Regions from separate parts of the Peribacillus sp. N1 genome, predicted to be linked through region 1. Evidence: riboswitches for the same ligand, from Rfam matches in the RefSeq annotation. Region 1 holds a riboswitch; each other region holds the start of a gene.
The links. A riboswitch is a leader RNA that binds a small molecule or an ion and turns the genes downstream of it on or off. The one in region 1 is predicted to bind thiamine pyrophosphate.
Positions count from the first base shown of each region.

Region 2: it holds a riboswitch for thiamine pyrophosphate, as region 1 does, so the genes downstream of both, tenA (thiaminase II) here and tenA (thiaminase II) in region 1, are expected to answer to the same signal.
Region 3: it holds a riboswitch for thiamine pyrophosphate, as region 1 does, so the genes downstream of both, ACYP5M_RS10330 (ABC transporter substrate-binding protein) here and tenA (thiaminase II) in region 1, are expected to answer to the same signal.
Region 4: it holds a riboswitch for thiamine pyrophosphate, as region 1 does, so the genes downstream of both, thiC (phosphomethylpyrimidine synthase ThiC) here and tenA (thiaminase II) in region 1, are expected to answer to the same signal.

Region 1 covers NZ_BAAHZO010000011.1:20,183-23,311, forward strand. Annotated here, with positions in the region: gene ACYP5M_RS25070 (N-acetyltransferase family protein) at 151-657, shown strand; gene ACYP5M_RS25075 (aspartyl-phosphate phosphatase Spo0E family protein) at 726-920, opposite strand; gene ACYP5M_RS25080 (Fur-regulated basic protein FbpA) at 1,174-1,362, opposite strand; SAM riboswitch class I at 1,538-1,642, opposite strand; TPP riboswitch at 1,800-1,905, shown strand; gene tenA (thiaminase II) at 1,995-2,684, shown strand; gene thiW (energy coupling factor transporter S component ThiW) at 2,700-3,129, shown strand, end outside.
Region 2 covers NZ_BAAHZO010000001.1:522,823-525,951, reverse strand. Annotated here, with positions in the region: gene ACYP5M_RS02450 (ABC transporter ATP-binding protein) at 1-306, opposite strand, end outside; gene ACYP5M_RS02445 (ECF transporter S component) at 319-903, opposite strand; gene tenA (thiaminase II) at 918-1,601, opposite strand; TPP riboswitch at 1,737-1,866, opposite strand; gene ACYP5M_RS02435 (MFS transporter) at 2,252-2,611, opposite strand; gene ACYP5M_RS02430 (protein kinase domain-containing protein) at 3,031-3,129, shown strand, end outside.
Region 3 covers NZ_BAAHZO010000002.1:387,361-390,489, forward strand. Annotated here, with positions in the region: gene ACYP5M_RS10320 (ABC transporter permease) at 1-232, opposite strand, end outside; gene ACYP5M_RS10325 (thiamine-binding protein) at 229-513, opposite strand; gene ACYP5M_RS10330 (ABC transporter substrate-binding protein) at 525-1,520, opposite strand; TPP riboswitch at 1,654-1,763, opposite strand; gene ACYP5M_RS10335 (protein-glutamine gamma-glutamyltransferase) at 2,077-2,904, shown strand; gene rarD (EamA family transporter RarD) at 2,972-3,129, opposite strand, start outside.
Region 4 covers NZ_BAAHZO010000008.1:97,826-100,954, reverse strand. Annotated here, with positions in the region: gene ACYP5M_RS23905 (HAD family hydrolase) at 64-852, shown strand; TPP riboswitch at 969-1,083, shown strand; gene thiC (phosphomethylpyrimidine synthase ThiC) at 1,219-2,997, shown strand.

The DNA of each region.
Region 1 (3,129 bases):
TAAAAAAGGAATTGTCAGATAAAGAGTAAAAAGTGTATGATAATAAAAAACTTTCAATGGATTGGATGTCAATTCACCGTCCCTTAAACAAAAAAACGGGATTACCCTTCATTCTGGAGATTGAATAAATGATAGTTAGGAGATTACATCATGGAAGAGCACATAGAGTTTAGAGAGGCAGAACTATCTGATTTACCTAGAATTGTTGAAATATATAATTCGACAATTGCTTCAAGAATGGTCACGGCAGATACGGAGCCTGTATCCGTCCAATCGAGGGTTAAATGGTTTGAGGAACATCATTCAGAAAGTAGACCGCTATATATCATTACTATAGAAGGGAAAACTGCTGGATGGATGAGCTTTCAATCCTTCTATGGCCGACCGGCATATAATTCCACTGCCGAAATCAGCATTTATATTGATGATTATTTCCGGGGAAAAGGAATCGGACAAATTTCGATTCAAAAGGCAATTGAATTGAGTCCAAAATTAGGTATTAAGACTATATTGGGTTTCATTTTCGCCCACAATATACCTAGCCTTAAGCTTTTTTCCAAATTCGGGTTTGAAGAATGGGCACATTTACCTCAAGTTGCCGAGCTGGATGGCATTGAGCGGGATTTGATCATTCTTGGTAAACATGTCGATATTTAATATAATTTTTTAGAGCTATTGCCTTGAGCAGTAGCTTTTTCAAATTAATACAGGTCGAATATGCTAATTTAAAAATACCGATATGCGTTTTGGAGGGAAAAATATTCTGACTCTCTTTTACTTGCTAACGCATTTAATAGCGTATCCAATTCTTGACTGGCCTGAACAGTAAGCAGACTTGTTAAGCCGTAACTTGCTGCCAATTTGATCATTTCCTGTCTCTTTTCTTCTACCCTTTCTATAGTTACTTTACGGCAAGGCATTATATGCCACCTCCCATTTATTCAATTTTTTTACACTTTCATCATAATTAAACTACTAGTTAAAATCAACTATTTTTCAGAAATAAAATGTGTTATTTTATAGGACAAATGTGACAAAACACCTACTTTATTCTTTAATTATGTATATTTTATGTCATTTTCTATTAAACGCAAAAAAGCATCCACTAGTGTATACTGTGAATGCTTACATCATATCCCTTATCCAAGAGCCCAAAATATAGTCCTTCGCTTACTATGTCATCCATTCAGAAGGTGACTCGTTATTAGGTCTATTTATAACAATCTTATATTCATCTTCAAGCACTTTTAATGGGGCATCATAAAGGTGCCTTTCATCAGAGGTTTTGTATACTCCATTGGCCAATAGCTCTTCAATGAGTTTTGCCTTCCTCTGTTCAATCCTCTTAAATAATTCTGCCATGTAAATGGCTCCTTTCCTAGTCATCCTAGAGCCTGCTTCTAGTTAGCTAACTTTATCAACTTGTTTGATTTTCACCAAATTATATATACCTTTTCTATTATGTCACTAAACGTTATTTCCCAAAAATAAAAGCCCCTTCTAATTCAAGAAGAGGCTGACTGTGTCCGTACGGCTCTTCTTATCTTCCAAGCATATGCTTGTTGGATTTAGCACAGTTCCCAAAATGGGTCCGCTGCCGAGGTTTCTTTGGGCCAAGTCCCTCCACCTCTCTGGATAAGAATTCGATATATAAATGATGTAGAAATGATTCTACCCTAATAATTATCAAAAGTCAATTACCTGGTTCTCCCTTTTTTCCTGGACATTACATGCTCCCTCTTCAAATACAGGTTGCATTTTCTTGTCTTTCTGATATGATGTCAGTAATTACATACAATTCACACCACTAGGGGAGTCTTTTTTAAGACTGAGATGGAAATAGTTTCCGGACCCTTTGAACCTGAACCGGCTCATACCGGCGGAGGGAAGTGGATGATATCGTCCATTTACAGACTATATCCATCTACCCCGTTCCGTATTCAGGAACGGGGTTTTTCATTATCTAGGGGAAACATTCTAAAGGAGGATGAACAATGGAGAATATTAAAACAGAAACATTCAGTGATAGACTTCATGCACGGGCAAAAGAGATTTGGAAAAGGAATCATTCACATCCCTTTGTCCAGGCAATTGGAAATGGTACGCTTCCTGAAAAGAAATTTGCCTATTACATGAAGCAGGACTATATCTATCTCATGGATTATTCCAAGCTCTTTGCTTTAGGTGTCATCAAAGCCCATAACATCGAAACCATGGCAAAGTTTGCGAGTATTTTAAATGAAACCCTTCAAGTGGAAATGGATATCCATCGGCAGTATGCTTCCGAATTCGGGATCAGTTCCAAGGAATTGGAAGAAACAGAACCTACTCCCACCACTCTAGCCTATACAGGTTACATGCTAAATGCAGCTCAGCATGGGACATTGGCAGACTTGATCGCCTGTCTCCTGCCATGCGCTTGGGATTACTATGAAATCGGTTTGCTATTAAAAGAACAAAATGGAGCAGCATTGGAAAACAATCGCTACGCAGATTGGATAAGGTCCTATTCATCACCTGAATTCGGGGAAGCATACAAGTGGCTGATCGCATTGTTGGAAGAATTGACGGAAGGCATGCCAGAAAAGGAACTTCTTCGATTAGAAAAGCACTTTTTGGTTACTTCCCGATATGAATACTTATTCTGGGATATGGTTCAAAATGAGCAGGATTGGCCGCTGTAGGTCGCAGACATGATGATGAATCCTATCAAGAAACTGACGTTGACTGCCATGATAACGGCTATAACGACACTGACCAGTTCATTTATTTTCATCCCTGCAGGATTTGCAAAGGTCTTTCCTATTCAGCATCTGTCAAATGTCCTCACGGCCGTTCTATTGGGGCCTGCTTATGCTGTGACACAAGCTTTCCTAGTTTCCATCATTAGAAACATGTCTGGTACCGGTTCAATATTCGCCTTTCCCGGGAGCATGTTCGGTGCACTTTTGGCTGCCATCCTTTATCGAAAAACACAAAGCTTAAAATTCGCTTGTTTAGGTGAAGTGATCGGGACCGGCATTCTCGGTTCCATGGCCTGTTATCCACTTGCCATCCTCCTATTAGGAGAAAAAGCTGCTCTTTTTGGTTTTTTACCGGCTTTTATGCTCAGTTCATTCGCAGGTGCGA
Region 2 (3,129 bases), on a different contig from region 1:
AAGATTCTCAAGGACGAAGGCAATTTCCTCATCGGCAAATGGCATGCAAAACTGACTATCAGGATCTTGAAAAACATACCCCCACGAAGAAGGGCATTTCAATTTTTCCGCTTTCATCGGTACTTCGATGGAATTCGGAATCAATCCGCTTAACACTTGTAAAAGGGTCGACTTACCACAACCTGATGGCCCCAACAATAGCACTTTTTCTCCTTGATCAAACGTTAATGATAGGTCCTTGAATATCAAAGATTCATCACCGGGATATTTCATTCTTAACTTTTCAACAGAAACGATTGGTTCCATGGCCCTCAACCTCTACTTTTGATCCAGTTCTGCATAATCTTTATTTGAAACCGGACGCACAAGATTTGTTACTCCTGTTGCTTCCAGGACTTTAACTAGATAATAAGCGGTCACACCTGCAAAGAATATGGAACCCACAAACCTCGCTATCATGAATAACGATAGATTCCAGGTTGAAAGCGCACCTATTTCCCCGTATGCAAAATCCATAATAACTGATGCCAGGCAGGAAGCTATCGCAGCTAAAACGGCCACCGGCATATTGAATTTTTTATATTTGAAAGCCATGAACACCAGTTCCGCGAACAAACCTTGTACCACCCCATATAACAGTACGGTCAGCCCCCATGGTGAACCAAGGAAGAACTCCCCGGAAGCTGCAGCTATCTCCGCCAAAAGTGCCACACCCGGTTTCCGTAAAATTAAGAAGGCGACGGGGCCAGCTATAAACCACATTCCATAAATAAGTTGATCCAGATGTAATCCTAACGGTTTAACGGAATAATAAATCGAACCCCAAAGGATATAAACGATTCCAAATGCTACCGCAATCACGATCGTGACCAATATGTCCGTTAATTTCAAACCTTTTTTCATTGTTTCATTCCCCTTTATACTTCTAGTGTTTCCTTATGCACAGGCCATGTCTCTAAACGATAAGCCATTTCCCAAAATGAGTATTCATATTGGCTGCTGAGGATAAAATGCTCTTTCATTCTTTCCTTATCTTCGTCTGTCACTTTTTCAGCAATCTCATCAAGCCTCGCAATTTGTTCTTCCACCAAAGTGCGGAACCACTCCCCTCCGTAAGCCGCTATCCATTCTTGATAAATCGGCTCCTCCGGCATGCACCCTTGCAGCTTTTCACCTATTTCATAATAAAGCCAGTAACACGGCAAGATAGCTGCAATAACATCTCCTAAATGTCCCGAATAAGCCGCACGATACATATGGGAAGTATAAGCATAAGCGGTCGGGGCTGGTTTGAAATTATCCCGTTCTTCTTTTGTGATCCCTAATCTCTCAGAAAAATTCTCATGAAGCTTCAACTCCGCTTCATATGTTCCTTGTGCATGGCCGGCAAGCCTGCTTGTTGTATGTAAATCAGTAGCTTTAACTGCTCCTAAAGCTTGAACCCTAGCAAAATGAGATAAATAATAGGAATCTTGCATAACATAGAAACGGAAACACTCCAATGGCAATGTGCCATCTCCTATTCCTGAAACAAACGGGTGATTAAAGCTAGCTTCCCAAATGTGATCCACTTCCTGACGAATTTCCTCTGAAAACTTCATGACCATTACCTCCAAATTATATTTTTTGAATGAATATTACGGAAAAAAACTTTTATCACCCCTTTTTTTGCAAACAAAAAACCACTTTCTTAAACGTAAAGAAAGTGGTTGTACTTGAAATAATACAGAAACGTATTGTTCCAGACCCCACTTCCCTACGCTGGTATAAACCAGATCAGGTTCTAAGGGTCTTAAAGTCATACTTTAATCTCAGCTTCTGCGGTAAAAATCAACTTTCACCTTTAAAGCACCCCTAGTGGTACAAATTGTATATTAAATTTCATTTGCCTTTATATTAACACGATAAATCCAATTGTCAAACGTATTAGAAAAAGTTTTCAACTTAATGATTTAGGGTTACTAACCTTTCAATCTTGCATATACACCATTTACCCGGCAGTTTAACGGCACTTTAATCAATGGGTTTCATTACGTAATTTCCTCGTGAATTCTACTCTTTTACTCGTGAATTTGGCCGGTTTACTCGTAAATTCAGCTGCTTTACTCGTGAAATTGATTTTTCTTGGGATTTCTGCTGCTTTACTCGTGAGTTTAGCTACTTTACTCGTGAATTCGTTTATTCTCTAAAAAACAATATTATACATTCGATGTTGCTTTTCGTTTTAATATTTTGCTCGATCTGTAGTTTATCATAGCTGCCATACTTCTCTTTCACATAACGCCCAGGCAGCCATTATGCTCGGAACAGTGAAGGCCATGAATGCATTTTGTGGTGAATAGTTTGCAGCCAGCAGTAATCCTATTAATGTCGGGGCAACAATCGCGCCAATTCTACCAAAAGCCAAGGCCCAACCTATCCCGGTGGACCTTATCTCCCGGGGATAATACTCGGATATATACGTATTAGCCAAATTCATCGTGCCGACTGTACAGGCACCTCCAAAAGCGATCAGAATATATAAGGCTGCTGCATTTGAGGTCAAACCTAATATGACAAAACAAACAGTACCCATTGCACAGAGGGATAAAAGTACTCTTCTATGGCCTATTTTCCCAACGAAGTACCCTCCAATTAACGATCCGCCAATTTGTCCTATTCCCGATATAAGATTGAAAGATAAACTGGATTAAAGGCCGTATCCGGACTGCCCATGACGGCCCCCCTCCCTATTCAACTATTAAAATTACTTGTTAACCGCATTGACGGCTACTTGCATCGGTTTGTTAAGCACTTCATCGACCATGCTAAAGTTCTTGTTTTTCTTATATTTATTATAAAATGACTTTCATTACCGCATTATCAAAAATCAGTGTTAAACTAACCATGTTCATTCATATTTCCAGCTTAATTAATAACGGACTTTTTTGTTCTTGACTTGAATAGATGAAAGTGGTGAGGAAAGTTTCAATTTTGCGTACATTTAGAAAGTTCTACCAATTTTTCGTGGATATACCTTTAAAAAAAGGAGTGGTTTTGAATTACCGTTACGAGGTAAAAGCTGTAATCGGAACAGGAAGCTACGGTATTATTTATCTTTGCAATGATTTGAAAAAAAAAGAAAATATA
Region 3 (3,129 bases), on a different contig from region 1:
ATAAGCCGATGCAGCTTCCAATAAAAAAACCCGACAACGCAAGCTCGGTTGTCGATATAAGGTGTCCGTAAAGATTGCGCGACGACTCAATTCCTTCAATGAAAATGGCCGATGGAGCGGGAAGCAGCCATTGTTCAACCTTCAATAAGACTGTCACTGACTCCCAAACTATCAGCAACAATAATAAAAGAAAGAAGGGAGCCCCCTTCTTCCAAATTCCCCTTCCGATCATGCCCGATATTTCTCCGTTAACGTATCCATCGTAATCCCGCTTGGCTGATATAATATTTTCACTTGGGAAATGACATTCGGCGATCCTATTTCAATCATTCTTACATTCATTTTTTCTATCACGGCAAAAAGTTCGGAAAGCTCCCCCTCCATTGTCGTTTCAAGCGGGTGAACCTCATACTTGACACCTGATTCTTCAATGATCTTGATTGCTTCATCGACCATAGGGATGACATTTTCCCCTTTAGGAATAATTTGTATACTAATTAATGAATTGGCCATTGTATTTCCTCCTATTTTGGTAAAAATTCATTTGTAAATGCCTTTTCAGGATCGAAATCACCTTCAAGAAGCTTATTTTCAGTCATCCACTCACTGTAATTCTTCCAAATTTCAAGCTTTTGTTCACCCCATCGCGGAGCATCATCCTGATACTTGGCTGCAAGCCACTCCTGGCTTTTCTTAACTAGTTTTGCATCAAGATCCGGCGCAGACTTAATTAACATGTCTGCTGCATCAGCAGGATTCTTAATCGCAAACTGGTACCCTTTTGATGCTGCATGAACGAATGCTTTAACAGTTTCGGGATCTTCTTTTATCATCTTTTCATTTGTAGTCAAAACAGGCGTATAGTAATCAAGCTTATCAGAGTATTCGGTTAAGTAAACCATATTAAGCTTTTCATTTCGCAACTCAGCCTCAATGCCTGTCCATCCATAATAAATCCAGGCAAAATCTATATCCCTTTTAACCGAAGTGAAAAAATCCATGTCTCCTGTATTGACTATATCCACTTTATTTACATCCGCATTTTCTTTTTTCATGAGTGAATCAATAATGGCCTTTTCAACCGGAGAACCCCAGCCACCATACGTTTTCCCTTCAAAATCATTGGGAGTTTTAATGTCCTTTGCCTCAGGGGAAGCGAATCCAGAGGTATTATGCTGGATGACTGCAGCAATCGAAACAATTGGCACGCCTTGCACGCGGGCCTGTGTTATGCCCTCCTGGTAGCTCACGCCAAATTCAGATTTTCCTGAAGCGACAAGCTTATCCGCTCCAGCTTCACCTGGCATGATAATTTCCACATCAAGACCTTGCTCTTTAAAGTAACCTTTTTCCTTTGCAACATACAATCCTGTATGGTTTGTATTCGGTGTCCAATCGAGCACGACCGATACCTTTTTTAATTCTTCATTTTTAGTTGCTTCTTCTTTTTCATTAGTTCCGCCTGCACCACATCCAGCCAAAAGGAACAACGAAGTTAACAGTGGTAAGAATTTATTCAAGTTATTATCCTCCTACACATCATATAAGATCCATATGCCGGAACCATAATGGGGCTCCAGGGTCTATTCAAATACTGGATAAAAAGCAAAAAACGCCCGAAGATGAATTCGGACGTTAACATACAAAACAGAAAGTCAGTAATAATATGTTCCCTCCGCTGGCATCACCCAGATCAGGTTCAAAGAGTCAGCATCTAAAGGATGCAATCTCAGCCAGCAGTACTGGCCCCCCTACATTTCTCGCACATATGAACTTTTCTCTCTCATTATATCAATTCATATGGAAAAGGGAATACTAATTTGCTTCTTATCACTAATTGGAAAGGTATTCCTTACTCTTAAGGATATCTAGCAAAACATCTTTTGGAACGAAAATCATTGAAATCAATGTAATTCTGCCTCTTTTCATTCCAATCATTCTTGACTGCAGAGGTGGCTGACAATTTCTAAATAGTCATTTCTTTGCAGGCATTCATATAATGAGCATTATCTGTAGACATTTATGTTTACTGGTTTTATAAACCGTTAATTTAATAAGCAAAAGGTGGATATGATCATGATAAAGATTAATCACAGATGGTTAGATGTCAGTCACATCCAACCAGGAATAGCATCTGCTGAGTCGCTTGAAATTCTCCAATTGCTGGGTGAAGATTCTAACGTTTTTGAATACCGGAACTTTGGAGATTTTAATTTCGATATACAGCTGAGGAACCGAGTCATAGAAGCAGCTATTGCGTTGGATAAAAGCGGTCCAGAATTTTCCACACTTGAGGAATCTCAATCCAATCAACAATATTGGCACCTTTCAAAGGATGGCACCTTTACCCTTCAGCCAGGGATTCTCCCTCATGCTGCACTCGTTGACATTTTCATGAATGGAAGGCTTTATGCCTTCGAATGCGGGACAGCAATCGTCGTCACTTTTTTAAAAGCCATTTTGGATTCAATCGGCCCTAGGAATTTCGATTACCTTTTTTCAAACCTTTTTTTATATGACTGGCGCCCTCCGGAGAATATGGCTCTTAATATTCATCAAGGAAGGGATTATTTACCAGGCGATTGTGTTTACTTCATAAACCCTGATCATGACGAGACAACTCCTGAATGGCAAGGTGAAAATGCCATTTTATTAGGGAGAAACCTCTTTTATGGCCACGGGATCGGGATAACGACGTCACAGGGAATCATCGATGAATTAAATAGCAATAGAAAGCCGTACGCAACCATATCAGCATACCTGACAACGCATATCATTTTCCTGGATAGTTCCTTCTATAGACAATTCCAACTAAATATCCCCCGAGCAAAGCACGATCACAGTCCTGTCAGCCTTTCCAATTGTATTGTTTCTGAAATAGGTTCGAAGATTTACCTTTCATGACCTTTCTGTTTTATATACCGGCATATAAAAATGCTTGGGGAGAGATCTCCCAAGCATTTTTTCATATTCATGCACCAATATTTCCTTTGCCTTTAAGCCTGCGGGCATTCGCCTGACCCCATTTCGTTATGGATAGTGTATAAACCGCCAAGGCTGACCATATGAACAAAAAGGCTAAAAGATGTGCTTTGGTAAAACTTTCATGATAGATGAATACCCCGATCA
Region 4 (3,129 bases), on a different contig from region 1:
GGTTTATTATTGTAATAGTGTAATTTTTACGAATTCAATAATAGGGAAAGAGGGGTGGACATTTTGCTGAAGGCAGTTTTTTTTGATTTAGATGATACATTACTATGGGATCAGAAAAGTGTAAAAGAGGCTTTTGTGGCCACATGTGAAGTGGCCAAGGAGAAATATGATCTGAATGTCGACGATTTTGAAGAAGCTGTGCGAAAGGAAGCGCGTGAGCTTTATTCTTCTTACGATACATATGCATTCACCCAAATGATCGGAATCAACCCATTTGAGGGGCTATGGGGAAATTTTCAGGATGATCATGATGAATTCAGGAAGATGGCCGGGATTGCACCGGCTTATCGGAAAGAAGCGTGGACGAGAGGGTTATTGGCATTAGGGATCGATGACCCGGAATTTGGACTTGAACTGGCAGAACGTTTCCCTGCGGAGAGACGCAAAAAGCCATTTATCTATGAAGAAACATTCCGTGTTCTGGATGAATTAAAAGGGAAGTATAAGTTGCTATTGCTTACGAACGGATCTCCTGAGCTGCAAAATACCAAACTTGAAATTACGCCTGAACTGGTTCCTTATTTCGACCAAATCGTGATTTCAGGCGCATTTGGAAGAGGTAAACCGGATGCCTCCATTTTTGAGCATGCTTTGGGGATCATGGAGCTTGATAAGGATGAAGTATTGATGGTCGGCGATAATTTAATGACGGATATCCTTGGAGCATCACGGGTAGGCATAAAGTCGGTTTGGATAAATCGCCATGATAAGGAACGGAATGCAGTGATTCCAACCTATGAAATCAAGCATTTAGAGGAGCTTTACCCTATCCTTGAGAGCCTGGGAAATTAATTAACGGCTCTTCTTCAAATAATAAATTTTTGATAGTTGTAATGAAAATATTAGGTCTTTCAAATTATTTACAGAATGAAATGGGTGAGATATAGTTACCCTGTAATCAATTAAATTATTCAGACTAGGGGTGTCCAATAAAAGTTGGGCTGAGAGAGAAGCGCTTAAGCTTCTTAACCCTCAGGACCTGATCTGGTTCATACCAGCGTGGGGAAGTTAGAATCTACTAAACAATGACATTTCAATTGGTCATTTCTGTAGCCATACTAACGTTAGCCAGGTCTTAAATATGAGATCTGGCTTTTTCGTGCGAAATGGATTGGATTTTGTCCTTTTTAAATGAACTTAAAAAGGAGAAATGAAATCATGATGAGTAATTCAGTAAATGACATGAACGTTTCAATTATGTCCAGTTTTGCCGGGAGTAAAAAAGTGTATGTTGAGGGATCTAGACCCGATATTAGGGTGCCCATGCGTGAAATTAAGCTAAGTCCGACTACAGGTTCATTCGGCGAAGAGGAGAATCCGCCTTTACGAGTATATGACACAAGCGGCTTTTATACGGATTCAGAATATCCCATTGATATTCATAAAGGTCTTGCCCCGATTAGACGCAGCTGGGTTCTGGAAAGGGAAGATGTTGAAGAGTATGAAGGGCGTGAAATAAAGCCCGAAGATAACGGGTATAAAAAAGAGTCACAAACGAAAGCAGAAATTTTTCCGGGATTGAAAAGAAAACCATTGCGTGCAGCAAAAGGGCAAAACGTAACCCAGCTCCATTATGCCCGAAAAGGTATCATAACTCCTGAGATGGAATTCATCTCGATCAGGGAAAATGTAGCCCCTGATTTTGTAAGAGATGAGGTAGCTAGCGGGAGGGCGATCATTCCGGCAAATATTAACCATCCTGAAAGTGAGCCCATGATCATTGGACGTAATTTTCATGTGAAAATAAATGCGAATATTGGAAATTCCGCTGTTAGTTCATCGATTGAAGCAGAAGTGGAGAAAATGACTTGGGCTACACGTTGGGGTGCAGACAACATAATGGATCTTTCCACCGGTAAGAATATTCACACGACCCGGGAATGGATTATCAGGAATTCTCCTGTGCCAGTTGGGACGGTTCCGATATATCAAGCATTGGAAAAAGTGAATGGAGTCGCGGAAGATTTAAATTGGGAAGTTTTCCGGGATACATTAATCGAGCAGGCTGAGCAAGGTGTGGATTACTTCACGATACACGCCGGAGTGCTTTTGCGATACATTCCCATGACAGCAAAGCGAGTTACGGGAATCGTTTCCCGGGGGGGCTCCATCATGGCACAATGGTGCTTGGCCCACCACCAAGAAAGTTTTCTCTATACTCACTTTGAAGAGATTTGTGAAATCATGAAGGCGTATGATGTCTCTTTCTCATTAGGTGACGGCCTCCGTCCTGGCTCCATTGCAGATGCAAACGATGAGGCTCAATTCGCTGAATTGGAAACACTTGGGGAACTGACGAAGATTGCTTGGAAGCACGATGTTCAAGTCATGGTGGAGGGACCCGGTCACGTACCGATGCATTTGATTAAAGAAAATATGGATAAGCAGCTGGAAGTCTGTCAAGAAGCACCATTCTATACCCTGGGACCATTGACAACGGATATAGCTCCTGGATACGATCATATCACTTCTGCGATTGGTGCTGCCATGATTGGATGGTTTGGAACGGCCATGCTTTGTTATGTGACACCGAAAGAGCATTTGGGGCTTCCGAATAAAGAGGATGTTCGTGTAGGGGTCATTACTTATAAAATTGCAGCCCACGCAGCTGATCTTGCTAAAGGCCATCCCCAGGCACGAAAACGGGATGATGCCCTTTCGAAGGCTAGATTCGAATTTCGTTGGAGAGATCAATTCAATCTTTCCCTCGATCCTGAAAGGGCAGTTGAATATCACGATGAAACACTACCGGCTGAAGGTGCCAAGACAGCCCATTTCTGTTCAATGTGCGGACCCAAATTCTGCAGTATGAGGATTTCTCAAGACATCCGTGATTTGGCGAAGGAAAAGGGTCTGGGCTTTGAGTCGGTAATCGATGAAGGTCTTAAAGAAAAAGCGAATGAATTTAGGAAAACGGACGGGGAAATCTATTTATGATTCCGATGAGAGGGAGAATTCGATGAATCGGGTAATCCAAATAAAAGTTGAAATGAAACAGTTGGAAACTCAATTGGAACAGCTGAAAAGGGAGCTGAACATTTTTCGCGAGAAGTGTAATCATGAATTTGT